Linked DNA regions of Variovorax paradoxus EPS. The protein of the gene in region 1 interacts with the protein of each later gene in a pairwise test. Links are inferred from orthologs where the notes say so. Each region holds a gene or a part of one and is shown in the gene's direction. Other genes may lie near its edges.

Region 1 (5,108 bases):
CAGCACATCGCCGAAGAAACTTCGGAGCCAGCCCCAGCGCGCGCCGACGGTGGCCAGCAACGCAAGAACAACGAACAGGGCCACCGCCCACGCCAGTGAAAGAGGATCGAATCGCCATCGCATGGCCCGTATCATCGCGCCCATATGCTGGCAAAGCTCACAGGTTGGTTGTTGTTGGGGTTCGTCCGGTTGCTCACGGGCGCGCAGGCGCGCTGGTACGGCTGTCCACCGAAGGCCGAGCAGCGCATCTATTTCGCCAACCACCAGAGCCACGCCGACCTCGTGATGATCTGGGCGGCGCTGCCCGAGGAACTGCGCAGCATCACGCGGCCGATCGCGGCGCGCGACTACTGGGCCAACACGCCGGTCAAGCGGTGGATCACGACGGAGGTGTTCAACGCGGTGTATGTGGAGCGTGCGGCCACGGCGCCTGCTGCAGCTGCTGCGCCTGAACCGATGCAGGCCGAGCCGGCTGTCGCTGCAGCGCCCGCCGAGCGCATCGAACCTTCGATGGAGCCGCTGCTGCCGGCCGAAGCGCCGCGTGCCGAGGTCGTGAACGAGCTGCAAGGCGAGCTCGACCTTCCAGCACCGGTGCCGCCCCCCGCGCCCATCGCCCCGCCGCCATTCGTTGCGGAGCCCTCGCCGCCGCCGGCCGAGCCCGCGCCGCCACCCACCGATCCCCTCGCGCCGCTCGTCGAGGCATTGCGCAGTGGCGACTCGATCATCATCTTTCCCGAAGGCACGCGAGGCCACACGGGCGAGCCGCAGAAGTTCAAGTCCGGCCTCTACACGCTCGCAACGATGTTCCCCGACGTGGTGCTCGTGCCGGCCTGGATCGACAACGTGCAGCGCGTCATGCCCAAGGGCGAGATCGTGCCGGTGCCCATTCTTTGCTCCGTTACCTTCGGCGCGCCGATCCGCGTCGAAGAGGGCGAAGAGCGCCGCTCCTTCCTGGATCGCGCGCGTGCCGCAGTGATCGCCTTGCGCGATATCTGACCCCATGAACCAGTTCCTGCGCAACCTCACCCCGACCCAGCAGGTCGCGGCGCTCTTCCTCATCATCTTCGGCCTGCTGATGATCATCAGCACCACCGCCTTCTTCCTCAGCTTCCGCGAAAAGCGCAACCCCGTACACGATGCCACCTGGCAGGCCGAGCTCGCGCATTACCGGGCGCTGCTGGGCACCACCTGGTTCATGGTGATCATCTTCTGGATCGGCTGGGCGCTCGGCGAAACCGTGGCCACGGTGCTGTTCGCGCTGATCTCGTTCTTCGCGCTGCGCGAATTCATCACGCTCTCGCCCACGCGGCGCGGCGACCACCGCAGCTTGATCCTCGCGTTCTTCGTGGTGCTGCCGATCCAGTTCTGGCTGGTGGCCACGGCGCACTTCGATCTCTTCACCGTGTTCATCCCGGTCTACGTGTTCCTCGCGATTCCGGTGGCGAGCGCGCTGGCCAATGATTCGAGCCAATTCCTCGAGCGCAACGCCAAGCTGCAGTGGGGGATCATGGTCTGCGTCTACGGCATGAGTCACGTGCCGGCGCTGCTCTTGCTGACTTTTCCGGGCTACGAGGGCAAGAGCGCCTTCCTCGTGTTCTTCCTGGTGTTCGTGGTGCAGACCTCGGTGCTGGTGCAGCACCTCATCTCGCGCCGCACGCAGCGCACGCCGTTCGCACCCAACGTGAGCCGCAGCTTCAACTGGACCAGTTGGGGCATCGGCATCGTGGTGGCGAGCCTGGTGGGCGCGCTGTTCTCGTTCATCACGCCGTTCAAGTTCGGGCAGGCGCTCGCGGTGTCGGTCATCGCCTGCATCGCAGGCTCGATGGGACACCTCGTGATGAAGGCGCTCAAGCGCGACCGCGGCATTCCGAACTGGGGCAAGAAGGGCGTGGGCGTGACCGGCGCGAACGGCCTTCTGGACCGCGTCGATGCGCTGTGCTTCGCGGCGCCGATCTTCTTTCACTCGATCCGCTGGTACTTCAACGCCTGACAGACATGCGCATCCTCGGCATCGACCCCGGCCTTCTCACCACCGGCTTCGGCGTGGTGGACGCGGACGGCCACGCGCTGCGCTATGTGGCCAGCGGCACCATCAGCACGCGGCACCTGGGCAGCGGCAACCTGCCGGCGCGCCTGAAGGTGCTGTTCGACGGCATTGCCGAAATCACCGCGCGCTACCAACCCGATGCGTCGGCGGTGGAAATCATCTTCGTGAACGTCAACCCGCAGTCGACGCTGCTGCTGGGACAGGCGCGCGGCGCCTGCGTGACCTCTCTGGTGAACAGCAACCTCACGGTGGCCGAGTACACCGCGCTGCAGATGAAGAAGGCAGTCGCAGGCCATGGCCAGGCGGCCAAAGCGCAGGTGCAGGAGATGGTGAAGCGGTTGCTCGACCTGCCGGGGCTGCCCGGCGCCGATGCGGCCGATGCGCTGGGCATCGCGATCACGCATGCGCAAGTGGGCCGTTCGATGGCGCGGCTGGCCGAAGCCGCCGAGCTGTCGAAGACCCATGCCGGCACCTACCGGCAAGGGCGTTCGCGCTAAGCCCGGCAGAAGGAAGAAGGCCTAGGCCACGCGCTCCGCGATCAGCACCGCGAAGAAGCCGAAGGCAGCGAGCAGCGTCCACTTGAGCACGATCCAGCCGACGCGCCGGTACTTCACCTGGCCGGTGCCCGCATAGAAAGCGAAGGACACGCCCGCCACCAGCAGAAGCAGCAGGATGGCCCAGCGGAAGAGAAGCATCGCTCGGAAAGGCGCCGGCCTACCAGGCCCGCGCCACTTCGCCGAAGCCGCGCGGTGCGCGCTTCTCGTCGTCGAAGGTCACGACCTCGTAGGCGTCGCTGTTCGCCAGCAGTTCGCGCAGCAGCTTGTTGTTGAGCGCATGGCCCGAGCGGAACGCGGTGTAGGCCGCGAGCAGCGGCTTGCCGATGATGTAGAGGTCGCCCATCGCATCGAGGATCTTGTGCTTCACGAACTCGTCGTCGTAGCGCAGCCCGCCGGCATTGAGCACCTTGGTGTCGTCCATCACGATGGCGTTGTCGAGACCGCCGCCCAGGGCCAAGCCCTTGCTGCGCATGTACTCGACCTCTTTCGTGAAGCCGAAGGTGCGCGCACGTGCGATGTCGCGGCTGTACGAATCGGTGCCGAGGTCGAACTCCACGCGCTGGCCGGTGGAATTGACCACGCGATGATCGAAGTCGATCTCGAAGCTCAGCTTGTAGCCGTGGTACGGCTCCAGGCTCGCCCACTTCTCGTTGGCGCCCTCGCCTTCGCGCACCTCGACCTTGCGGGTCACGCGGATGAAGCGGCGCGGCGCCTTCTGCAGTTCGATGCCCGCGCTTTGCAGCAGGAACACGAAAGACGAAGCCGACCCGTCGAGGATCGGCACTTCGTCGGCCGTGATGTCGATGTAGAGGTTGTCGATGCCGAGGCCCGCGCAGGCCGACATCAGATGCTCGACCGTCTGCACCTTCGCGCCGCCGGTCGAGACCGTGGAGGCGAGGCGAGTGTCGGTGACCGCTTCGGCGGTCATTCGGATTTCAGCAGGCTCGGGCAGATCGACGCGGCGGAACACGATGCCCGTGTCGGCCGGGGCCGGTCGCAGGGTCAGTTCCACGCGTTGCCCGCTGTGAAGCCCCACGCCCACGGCGCGGCTGATCGACTTGAGGGTTCGTTGTTGCAGCACGCCGGGGATTTTAGGCGCGCCACGCGCGTGGCGGCCTAATCCCCTCGCTATGGCAGCGATAGACATCGGTTCTATGCAATCCCGGCAATGGACGCAAAGGGCACGAAGTGAACGCAGCGCCTAGAGCAGCGGAAGTCCCTTTCAGGTCTTCCCTGTACCCCTTGCGAACCTTCGTGCCCTGAGCGTCCCGTTGAGTCACTTCGCGAAACACCGCGGAACCGGCTTTGCCGGGCCGCTGATGTTGCCCCCGGTAGGGGTTGGCGAAGCGACACGAAGTGCGCGCAGCCTGGGGGTGAGCCCGGTTAATCGGCCTGACGGCGCAGGAATGCAGGAATTTCGAAGTCGTCCATGCCGCCCGACGACAGTGCATCCACCTTGGCCGCGGCCATCGTGCGGTTGGTGCGCCACACGCTGGGAACTGCCATGCCGTCGTAGTTCGGCTGGCTGCCACCGCTGGTGTGGCCGACGCCGCCCATGGTGGGCACGTTGAACGGGATGTTGTCGGTGCCGGTGCGAATGACTTCCAGCGTAGGTGCCTGGCGGCGTGCATCCGCGCGCGAGAGGCCCGTGGCCACCACGGTCACGCGCATCTCGTCGCCCAGGGCTTCGTCGTAGGCAGCGCCGTAGATCACGTGCGCATCGGGCGAGGCGTAGGCGCGGATGGTGTTCATCGCGAGCTTCGACTCGTTCAGCTTCAGCGAACCCTTCGATGCCGTCACCAGCACCAGCACGCCCTTGGCGCCCGAGAGGTCGATGCCTTCGAGCAGCGGGCAGGCCACGGCCTGCTCGGCGGCGATGCGCGCGCGGTCGGGACCGGCAGCCGCGGCGGTGCCCATCATGGCCTTGCCCGGTTCGCCCATCACGGTGCGCACGTCTTCGAAGTCGACGTTCACGCCGCCGTACTCGTTGATGATTTCCGAGATGCCGCCCACGGCGTTCTTGAGCACATCGTTGGCGTGCGCGAAGGCTTCGTCCTGGGTGATGTCTTCACCGAGCACGTCGAGCAGCTTCTCGTTGAGCACCACGATCAGCGAATCGACGTTGGCTTCGAGTTCGGCCAGGCCGTCGTCCGCGTTCTTCATGCGGCGGCCGCCTTCCCAGTCGAAGGGCTTGGTCACCACACCCACGGTGAGGATGCCCATTTCCTTGGCCACGCGCGCGATCACCGGCGCGGCGCCGGTGCCCGTGCCGCCGCCCATGCCGGCGGTGATGAACAGCATGTGCGCGCCGTCGATCGCCGCGCGGATTTCGTCCACGGCGGCTTCGGCGGCTTCACGGCCCTTGTCGGGCTTGCTGCCGGCACCCAGGCCGCTGGTGCCCAGCTGGATGATCTTGTTCGCGTTGCTGCGGGTCAGCGCCTGTGCGTCAGTGTTCGCGCAAACGAACTGCACGCCCTGCACACCACGCTCCATCATGTGGGCGA
Region 2 (3,231 bases), 4.7 Mb from region 1 along the record:
TGCCGCGGAACTCGCGGTTCAGGCGCTGGCCTTCATCGGCATCGACGATGCGCACCGTGATTTCGCCGTCGATGTCCAGCGCGTGGCGGATGCAGCGCGCAACGCGGTGGCGCGGCAGCGCGATGCGGTGCCGCTCGACGCCCTTGAAACGACCGAACTGCAGCGAAAGAGAAAGTGCCGGCAGCGCCATCTCAATTCGCGCCGCTGCGCTTGCGCTGGCCGTCGTAGGCGTCGACGATCTTCGCCACCAGCGGATGCCGCACCACGTCGGCACTCGTGAAGTGCGTGATCGCGATGCCGCTCACGCGCCGGAGCACGCGCTCGGCGTCGATCAAGCCGCTCAGTTGCTGCTTGGGCAGGTCGATCTGGCTCACGTCGCCGGTCACCACCGCCTTCGCGCCGAAGCCGATGCGCGTGAGGAACATCTTCATCTGCTCGACCGTGGTGTTCTGTGCTTCGTCCAGGATCACGAACGCGTTGTTCAGCGTGCGCCCGCGCATGAAGGCCAATGGCGCAATCTCGAGCGCGTTGCGCTCGAAGGCCTTCTGCACCTTCTCGTAGCCCATGAGGTCGTAGAGCGCGTCGTACAGCGGACGCAGGTACGGGTCGACCTTCTGCGTCAGGTCGCCCGGCAAAAAGCCGAGCCGCTCGCCCGCTTCCACGGCCGGCCGCGTGAGCACGATGCGCTGCACCGCCGCGCGCTCCAGCGCATCGACCGCGCAGGCCACCGCCAGATACGTCTTGCCGGTGCCGGCCGGGCCGATGCCGAAGGTGATGTCGTGCTTGGCGATGTTGTCCAGGTACAGCGCCTGCGTCGGCGTGCGCGCGCGCAGGTCGGCGCGGCGGGTGACGAGCATGGCCGCGTCCTCGTCGCTCATCGAGCCGTCGCCCGCCAGCGTGAGCTGCACCACGGCCGGATCGATCGGGCGCTGGGCAATTTCGTACAGCGCCTGCAGCACGTCCATCGCGCGCTGCGCCGAGGCCTTGGGGCCGTCGACCTTGAACTGCTCGTGGCGGTGCGCGATCTTCACGCCCAGCGCTTCCTCGATGCGGCGCAGGTGCGCGTCGAGCGGTCCGCACAGGTGTCCGAGGCGCGAGTTGTTCGGTGGGGTAAAGGTGTGTCGCAGAATCACGCCGGACATTTCAAGGAAAAAGGGCACCCATGATAGGCAAACTCACCGGCGTACTGGCCGAGCGCAACCCACCGCAGGTGGTGGTCGATTGCAACGGCGTCGGCTACGAGGTCGATGTGCCGATGAGCACGTTCTACAACCTGCCCGGCACCGGAGAGCGCGTTTCGCTGCTCACGCACTTCGTGGTGCGCGAGGACGCGCAGATTCTCTACGGTTTCGGCACCGCCGAGGAGCGTGCGGCTTTTCGCCAGCTCATCAAGATCACCGGCGTGGGTCCGCGTACCGCGCTCGGGCTGCTCTCGGGCATGAGCGTGGGCGAGCTGTCGCAGGCGATCACCACGCAGGAGCTCGGCCGTCTCGTGAAGATCCCCGGCATCGGCAAGAAGACCGCCGAGCGGCTGCTGCTGGAGCTCAAGGGCAAGCTGGGCGCCGATATCGGACTGCCGACGCATGCGGCCTCCGACGCGCAGGCCGACATCCTGCAGGCGCTGATCGCGCTGGGCTACAGCGACAAGGAAGCCGCACTCGCGCTCAAGGCGCTGCCCAAGGACGCGACGGTGAGCGAAGGCATCAAGCTGGCGCTGAAAGCCCTGGCCAAGTGAGCCTGCGGGCAGCGTGGTCGCGCGTCGAAGCGCTGCGCCACGAGTCGGTTCACAGCGATTCGCTGCTCATGCGCGCGGCCCTGATCGGCTGCGTGCCGATTCTCCTGGCCTACGGATGCGCGGGCGTCGTCTACGGCAACCTGCCGATGATGACGCCAGCCGGCCTCATCGACATGCCGGGCGCCTGCGCATGGCTCACCGCCGCGATGGCGTTCGCACTGGCGATCCTTGCGATCGACTGGCTGGTCCGCGGCGAACTGACGCCGCCGCAACCGCAGGTCATCGTGGTCACCAAGCGCTGGAGCCGTGGCAGCTACACGCAGAGCGTCATGCCGCCGCATGTCTTCCCCGAGCCTCGTTCGTCCCTGCTGCGCATCGGCTGCCTTGGCGTTGCGGCCGTGGCCTGCGCGTCTGCGCTGGTGGGCCGCGCCACGCTCGCGCTGGGGTGGCAGGCCTTCGCGCGGCCGGGCGGCCTCGCGCCGCAGGCGGAGTGGCCGCTCTATCCGCTGCAATGGGTCTGGCCCTGGTTGCTGCCGCTGGCCCGGCGGCCCGTCGTGCTCGGATTGATCGGGGCGGGCGCCGTGCTGCTGGCGGCCGCCTACTTCATGAACTGGCGCAAGGTACGCGGTGCGTGGTTCCCATTCCTGACCGTGCTGCCGATGCTGCTGACGCTGAACTACCTGGGCGATGCGGGCTTCGATTTCGCGGCCGCGCGAGGTCTGGGCGGGCTGGTCGAGCCGGAGTTGGCGAGAGAACTGGCGCACCAGCCGGGCCGCTACAACGTCTTCAATTTCCTGAGCCTCTGGGGCGCCATCGGCTTCGGCACGGTGGGCTTGATCCTGGGCTTCTGGCTGGGCCGCTCGCGGGTGATGGACGAAGACTAGGACCGCCTTCGCCTCAAGGGTGGATCTTCTCGCCCTTTGCCAGCATCTCCACGAACTGCGCGATGCGCCGCGCACGCGTCTCGGCCTTCTTCGCGCCTTGCGTGCGGAACAGCACCGCATAGCGATTGCGCGCATCCAGCGTGGCGAAGAACTTCGCGGCCTTCTTGTTCGCATCGAGCGCGGCCTGCAGGTCGGGCGGCACAGTCGCCACGCTCGCGGCGTCGTAAGCCGCCTCCCAGCGCCCGTCAGCCTTCGCGCGTTCCACCTCGGCCAGCCCGGCCGGCTGCATGCGCTCGTCGTCGATCAGCTTCAGCGCCTTGTCGCGGTTGATCTTCGACCAGGTGCTGCGCGCGGTGCGCGGCGTGAAGCGCTGCAGAAAATACTGCTCGCCATCGCTCTTGTCGCTCTTGCGCTGCCCGTCGATCCAGCCGAAGCACAGTGCGATCTCGAGTGCCTCGGGATGGTCGACAGAGGCGATGCCGCTGGCCTTCTTCGCGATGCGCAGCCACACGCCGGCATGCGTGCCGTGGTGGCGCTTGTACCAGCGCGCGAGCGCCGCAGCGTTCGCGAATTCGACAGGCGCGTCATCGACGATGCGCTCTGCTTTCGCTG

Evidence for each region. Proteins that work in one complex are often made in the same cells at the same time.
Region 2: the proteins of ruvC (region 1) and ruvA interact in binary tests that used the Escherichia coli proteins (3 or more experiments, as listed by UniProt). The link is inferred for Variovorax paradoxus EPS from one-to-one orthologs.

Annotation. Positions count from the first base shown.
Region 1 is NC_014931.1:1,100,147-1,105,254, reverse strand. Bases 889-3,769 are described here. They hold ruvC (crossover junction endodeoxyribonuclease RuvC), read left to right. Parts: upstream 889-1,995; coding sequence 1,996-2,544; downstream 2,545-3,769. Other genes in these bases: lpxC (UDP-3-O-acyl-N-acetylglucosamine deacetylase), read right to left, coding at 2,762-3,685; VARPA_RS31310 (hypothetical protein), read right to left, coding at 2,566-2,742; VARPA_RS04925 (phosphatidate cytidylyltransferase), read left to right, coding at 1,001-1,990; VARPA_RS04930 (lysophospholipid acyltransferase family protein), read left to right, coding at 889-996. Also shown: VARPA_RS04935 (DUF2809 domain-containing protein), read right to left, coding at 1-135; more of VARPA_RS04930, read left to right, coding at 145-888; cell division protein FtsZ, read right to left, coding at 3,988-5,108.
Region 2 is NC_014931.1:5,751,958-5,755,188, reverse strand. What follows is about bases 1-2,948. They hold ruvA (Holliday junction branch migration protein RuvA), read left to right. Parts: upstream 1-1,162; coding sequence 1,163-1,735; downstream 1,736-2,948. Other genes in these bases: VARPA_RS26390 (YdeI/OmpD-associated family protein), read right to left, coding at 2,633-2,948; VARPA_RS26395 (hypothetical protein), read left to right, coding at 1,732-2,619; VARPA_RS26405 (PhoH family protein), read right to left, coding at 192-1,142; ybeY (rRNA maturation RNase YbeY), read right to left, coding at 1-190. In the rest of the region: more of VARPA_RS26390, read right to left, coding at 2,949-3,231. UniProt on the Escherichia coli protein: The RuvA-RuvB-RuvC complex processes Holliday junction (HJ) DNA during genetic recombination and DNA repair.